Regions from separate parts of the Curtobacterium sp. PhB136 genome, predicted to be linked through region 2. Evidence: riboswitches for the same ligand, from Rfam matches in the RefSeq annotation. Region 2 holds a riboswitch; the other holds the start of a gene.
The links. Region 2 has a riboswitch for thiamine pyrophosphate ahead of thiM (hydroxyethylthiazole kinase). Riboswitches for the same ligand answer to the same signal wherever they lie in the genome.

Region 1 (3,163 bases), on a different contig from region 2:
TACCGGAGCGAGTCCATGATGAGCTGCAGCGAGTGCGGGTGTCCCACGTTGAGCGAGTTGCCGGTGCCCGTGTAGTCCATGTAGTAGCGCTTGTCGTCGTCCATCAAGCGGTAGTACGCGGCGTTGTCGATGCCGCGGAACGACAGGGTCGGGCCCATGTGGTTGCCCTCGGCGGTGTGGTTGTAGACCACGTCGAGGACGACCTCGATCCCCGCACGGTGGAGCTCGCGCACCATCGTCTTGAACTCCTGCACCTGCTGGCCCTGGTCGCCCGAGGACGAGTAGTGCGAGTGCGGCGCGAAGAACCCGATGGTGTTGTAGCCCCAGTAGTTCGAGAGGCCCTTGTCCTGCAGCGTCGAGTCGTTCACGAACTGGTGCACGGGCATCAGTTCGAGCGTCGTGATCCCGAGTCGCTGCAGGTGCTCGATGACCGCCGGGTGGGAGACGCCGGCGTAGGTGCCACGCTGGTCTTCCGGAACTGCCGGGTGCGTCTCGGTGAGGCCCTTCACATGGGCCTCGTAGATCACGGTCTCGCCGTACGGGGTGCGCGGTGCGCGGTCGCCCTGCCAGTCGAAGAACGGGTTGATCACCACGCCCTTGACCATGTGCGCCGCGGAGTCCTCGTCGTTCCGGGAGTCCGGGTCGCCGAACGTGTACGAGAAGAGGGACTGGTCCCAGTCGATCTCGCCGCTCGTCGCCTTCGCGTACGGGTCGAGGAGGAGCTTCTCCGGGTTGCAGCGTGCGCCGGTCGCCGGGTCGTACGGACCGGTGACGCGGAAGCCGTAGAGCTGTCCGGGGCCGACGTTCGGCAGGTACGCGTGCCAGACGTACGCGTCGACCTCGACGAGGGGAACGCGTTCCTCGTTGCCGTCCTCGTCGAAGAGACAGAGCTCCACGCGCTCTGCGACCTCGCTGAACAGCGCGAAGTTCGTGCCGCTGCCGTCGTAGGTCGCGCCGAGCGGGTAGGGGTTGCCGGGCCAGGTGTGCAAACGATCCTCCTGAGATGGGTCCTGCCAAAGGTATCGACGGGTCCCTGTGCTGTCCGCCGCGCACGCAGGTCTGTGGGCGAACGGCGTCCATCCACAGCGGAGTAGCGTCGCCGGCATGGCCAACATCGTCACGCAGATCGCAGACAAGGTCCGTCCCATCGGCGTCTCCACGAACTACGGGGAACCGGTCGAGGTCGGCGACCAGACACTCATCCCGGTGTCCCTCGGGTGGTTCGGCTTCGGGGGCGGCGGGGACGGCGACGACAACGGTGGCGGCGGGGGCGGCGGCGTCTCCGTGCCGATCGGCGCGTACATCCGTCGCCCGGGCAAGGACCTCGAGTTCGAGCCCAACCTCATCTCGCTCGTCGCCGTCAGCATCCCGCTGGTCTGGGTGACCGGCACGGTGCTCCGGAAGCTCGTCCGCGTCCTGAAGAAGTAGCCCCCGTCACAGGGCCGAGGGCAGCGGTACACTGCCAGGACACACACGGGAGTCCGGGATCGCCGGGCTGAGAGGGAGCGAGCAGCGCTCCGACCGTCGAACCTGATCCGGGTCATGCCGGCGCAGGGAGGAGTCCTGACAGATGCCTACGAGCACGCCGTCCACCGTCCGAACCACCCCCACGTCCGCCGCGCCGAAGCGGTCGCTCCGCTGGCGGGTCGTCGACATCGTCGTCGCGAGCGTGCTCGCCGTCGTGGTCGGCGTCGTCTTCAAGCTCTGGGAGTTCGGCTACGAGCCCCTCTCCGCAGCGGTCGCCCTGCTGCTCCCCGGGACCCAGGCGCTCTTCGGCGGCGTCTGGCTCCTCGCCGGACCCATCGTCGCGCTCGTCGTCCGGAAGCCCGGCGCCGCGCTCTTCGCCGAGATCGTCGCGGCCAGCGTCGAGGCGCTCCTCGGGACGCAGTGGGGCTGGAGCACCCTCGAAGCGGGCCTCGTGCAGGGCCTCGGCGCCGAGATCGTGCTCGCGCTGTTCCTGTACCGCGTGTACCGCCTCCCCGTGGTCGTCCTCGCCGGAGCCGCAGCCGGCCTCGCCATGGGCATCAACGACTCGGTGCTCTGGTACTCGGGCTACGACGCCGCGTTCAAGACCGTCTACATCGTCTGCGGCACGATCTCGGGTGCCGTGATCGCCGGCATCGGATCGTGGCTGATCGTCCGGGCACTCGCGCGCACCGGGGTGCTGTCCTCCTTCGCGGTCGGTCGCGAGCACACCCGACGCCGTCCCAGCTCCTCGGCAGCGTGAGCACGCCGGGCGTGCACCCGGCCCGGATCGCGTTCCACGACTGGGGCTGGCGGTACGCCGATCGCGACGCCTGGGCCGTCCGCGGCGTCGACCTCGTCGTCGAGCCGGGGGAGCGCGTCGCGATCGTCGGTCCCTCCGGCGCCGGGAAGTCGACGCTCCTCCGGGCCGTCGCCGCGGTGCTGCCGGACGAGCCGGACCCCGAGGACGACACCGCCGCCTCCGCGCAGGGCACCGTGCTCGTCGACGGAGCGGCACCCGAGTGCGTCCGCGGCCGCGTGGGACTCGTGATGCAGGACCCCGAGGCGCACACCGTGATGTCCCGCGTCGGCGACGACGTGGCATTCGGGTGCGAGAACACCGGCGTCCCGCGTGGCGAGACGTGGGAGCGGGTCCGGTCGGCACTCGACGTCGTCGGGCTCGACCTGGCGCTCGACCGGTCCACCACGATGCTCTCCGGCGGGCAGCGGCAACGGCTGGCGCTCGCCGGGGTGCTCGCGATGCGCCCGGGTGCCCTCGTCCTCGACGAGCCGTGCGCGAACCTCGACCCCGCGGGCGTCACCCAGGTGCACGACGCCGTGGAGGCCCTGCTCGCCGACACCGGCGCGACCCTCCTCGTGGTGGAGCACCGGATCGGCACCTGGCTCGACCTGGTCGACCGTCTCGTGCTCCTCGAGCCCGGCGGAGGTGTGGTCGCCGACGGGCCGCCCGCCGAGGTGCTCGTGGCCCACGGCGCCGCCCTGACCGCGGCCGGCGTGTGGGTCCCCGGTACCGAACCCGCGAGGGGTTCCGCGCGCACACCCGCTCGCACTCCGGGTCGAGCGGGCGAAACACCCGGGTCCGCCGCGGCCCTCACCCGGGCATTTCGCCCGCTCGAGTCCGCGCCCGGTCGAGCGGGCGAAATACCGGCGTCCGCCGAGGCCCCCACCCCGGCATTTC
Region 2 (3,163 bases):
GAACAGCTGGGTGAAGGAGCTCTCGCAGGGCCGCTTCGACCGGGCCGCGGACGCCGGGGCCGGAGCACGACGGGCATCGCTGGCGTTCACGCTCGGCTCGGCGTCCGGCGCGCTCGTCGCGGGGCTCATCGCGCAGTGGGGACCGATCCCCGAGGTGCTGCCCTTCCTCATCCACATCGCTGTCGCCCTGCCGTTCGCCGTCGTCGTGTGGCGGACGCCGGAGACGCAGACCTCTGGCGGCCTCCCCGGACCCTGGTGGCGCCAGCTCCGCGTCCCGAGCGCCGGACACCGCCGGTTCACCCGCGTGGTGCTCGTCGCCGCGCCGTGGATCTTCGGCTCGGCCGCGATCGGGTACGGGTACCTGCCGACCCGGCTCGAGGGGGCAACGGGTGCGTGGGGGCTCGTGTTCGCCACCGCCGCGACCGTCGTCGCACTCGGGGTGTCCAGCGCGGTCCAGCCGATCGCGAAGCGGGTGCACTCGATCACCTCAGCCAGGGGGCTCGCGTGGGCGGTGTTCCTGATGACGCTCGGGATCGCTGTCGTCGGCGTGGCGATCGTGCTGCAGTCGGTGTGGATCGGGCTCGCGGCGAACGTGGTCATCGGCGTCGGGATCGGCTTCGGGCTCGTGTCGTCGCTGCTCGAGGTGCAGCGGATCGCGGGGCCGCGGGACCTCGCCGGGTTGACCGGGGTGTTCTACGCGGCGGCGTACGCGGGGTTCCTGGCGCCGGCGGTCATCGCGGCGGTGGCGGGCGTCGTGGCGCTGCCGGTCGTCCTCGCCGTCATCGTGGCGCTCGGGCTCGTGTCGTGGGGCGGCGTGCTGGTGTCGTCGCGCCGGCACATCCCGGGCGCGTAGGCGCGGCGCCGGGCGCGGGCGCGCAGCGCGGCGCGCAGCGCGCTACAGCCGGTCGCGGAGCCAGCTCGGGCCGCGCGTGGATGCGTCGGCGCCGAGCGCCGACACCCGCTCCCGCAGCTCCCGGTCCGCCGTCACGACGACGACCGGCGCGTGCCCGGCGTCGAGTGCCGCTGCGGCAGCGGCGACGATCGCGTCGTCCCCGGACCCCGACGCGCGTTCCACCGAGACGAGGCCCTCGTCCCCGCCGGCAGCAGCGACCGCCGCGCCCTCGAGCACCACGGTCCACCGCGGCCACCACTGCGTGAACCCGAGCCCCAGCGCGTCGGCGGGCAGCCCCACCGCGGCGAGCGCCGTCACCTGCGACAGCAGCCGCCCGGCAGCCCCCGCCCGGTCCTTCCACCACCCGTCGGGCACGCTCCCGACGACGTTCGCCGCGTCGACGACGACGTGCGGCGTGGTGCCGATCGCGTCGCGGAGCGCGGGCCACGATGCTCCGAAGCCCGGGTGCAGCGGCAGCGTGTCGACCTCGGCGAGCGGGATCCAGGACAGCGCGAGGCTCTCCCGGTCGCTGATCACCGGTTCGAACGGCGTGCTCGCCCGTCCGACGACGGTCGTGTAGGTCCAGTACCCGAGGTCGAGCACGGACGTGTGCCGGAGGTCGACCCCGTCGAGCGGGACGCCGGCTTCCTCCGCTGATTCGCGGAGCGCGCCGGTGACCGCGTCCTCGTGCTGGTGGCGTGCGCCGCCCGGGATGCCCCAGGTGCCGCCGTGGTGGCTCCACTCGACGCGGTGCTGCAGGAGCACCCGTCCGTGGCCGTCGTCGACGAGGAGTCCGGCGGCGCCGAACACGCCCCACGCCTTGGTGCCGTCGGGTCCGTACGCCCAGGCGTCGCCGGGGTCGCGGGGGCCGGGCGGCGGACCGGGAGGCAGGGCATCGGGCACGCTCCCACCCTTCCACACGCGCCCGTGGGCGGGCCGTCATGTGACCGCGGGCGTCGTGTACGGTGCTGATCGAGACACGGGGTGCCGCATCCAGCGGCTGAGATCACACCCGTCGAACCTGCTCGAGCTCGTACTCGCGAAGGGATCGTCCATGGAAACCGCTGCGCCCGCACGGGCTGAACGCACCGCCGAACTCCTCGAGGCCGTCAGGGCCAGGAGTCCCCTGGTGCAGTGCATCACGAACACGGTGGTGCAGAACGTCACGGCGAACGTGCTGCTGGCGCTCGGCGCCTCGGCTGCGATGGTCGACGTGCCGACCGAGGCCGGTCCGTTCGCCCGGATCGCCGACGCGCTCCTGGTGAACACCGGCACCCCGCACGCCGAGCCGCGGACGGCGTCGCTCGAGGCGGCCGCGGCTGCCGCCGAGTCGGGGACCCCGTGGGTCCTCGACCCGGTCGCGGTCGGATCGCTGCCGGTGCGCACCGCACTGGCCCGCGACCTGCTGGCGCTCCGTCCGACCGTGCTGCGGGGCAACGCGTCGGAGGTCCTCGCCCTGCTCGGCTCCTCCGACGGTGGGCGCGGGGTGGACAGCACGGCCGGCACCGATGACGCGCGTGCGTCCGCCGTCGATGCGACCGCCGGGAGGCTCGTGGGCGCGGTGGCGGTGTCCGGTCCCGTCGACCTCGTGGTCGGGTCGAGTGCCCAGGGCGGCTCCGTCGCACCGGTCCAGGTCGCGAACGGCACGGAGCTCCTCACCCGGATCACCGGCGGCGGCTGCGCGCTCGGGGCGGTGATCGCCGCGTTCGCGTCGGTGAGTCCCGGCGACCCGGTCGCCGCCGCCGTCGCCGGGACCGCCGTGCACACGATCGCGGCCGAACTGGCTGCGCGGGACGCCGGGGGTCCGGGGACGTTCCAGCCGCTGTTCCTGGACCGGCTCGCGTCGCTGACCCCGGAGGACGTGGTCCGCGAGGCACGCATCAGCGAGGAGACGGCGGCATGAGGGACCTCGGCGTCTACCTCGTCACCGACCCCGTGCTCTGCGACCGGCACGGGCTCGGGGTGCTCGGCGTCGTCCGGGCGGCCGTGCACGCCGGGGTCCGGATCGTGCAGGTGCGGGACAAGCAGGCGAGTGCGCGGGACCTCCTCGCGCTGACCGGTGCGGTCGCGGATGCCGTCGGGGACCGGGCGGAGGTCGTCGTGGACGACCGGCTCGACGTCGCCCTGGCCGCTCGGCACGCCGGGCACCGGGTCGCCGGGGTGCACCTCGGGCAGTCCGACGTGCCGGTGTCGGCTGCGCGGGCGCTCCTCGGGCCGGACGCACACGTCGGTCTGACGGCGAACACCCCGGCGCACCTCGCTGCCCTCGAG

Region 1: it holds a riboswitch for thiamine pyrophosphate, as region 2 does, so the genes downstream of both, EDF27_RS09830 (ECF transporter S component) here and thiM (hydroxyethylthiazole kinase) in region 2, are expected to answer to the same signal.

The regions. Positions count from the first base shown of each region.
Region 1 is NZ_SMGH01000006.1:72,790-75,952, reverse strand. Features, by position in the region: gene glgX (glycogen debranching protein GlgX) at 1-989, opposite strand, end outside; gene EDF27_RS09835 (hypothetical protein) at 1,105-1,428, shown strand; TPP riboswitch at 1,465-1,574, shown strand; gene EDF27_RS09830 (ECF transporter S component) at 1,571-2,227, shown strand; gene EDF27_RS20110 (ABC transporter ATP-binding protein) at 2,224-3,163, shown strand, end outside.
Region 2 is NZ_SMGH01000007.1:312,432-315,594, forward strand. Features, by position in the region: gene EDF27_RS13430 (MFS transporter) at 1-853, shown strand, start outside; gene EDF27_RS13435 (NUDIX hydrolase) at 896-1,795, opposite strand; TPP riboswitch at 1,863-1,958, shown strand; gene thiM (hydroxyethylthiazole kinase) at 1,947-2,795, shown strand; gene thiE (thiamine phosphate synthase) at 2,792-3,163, shown strand, end outside.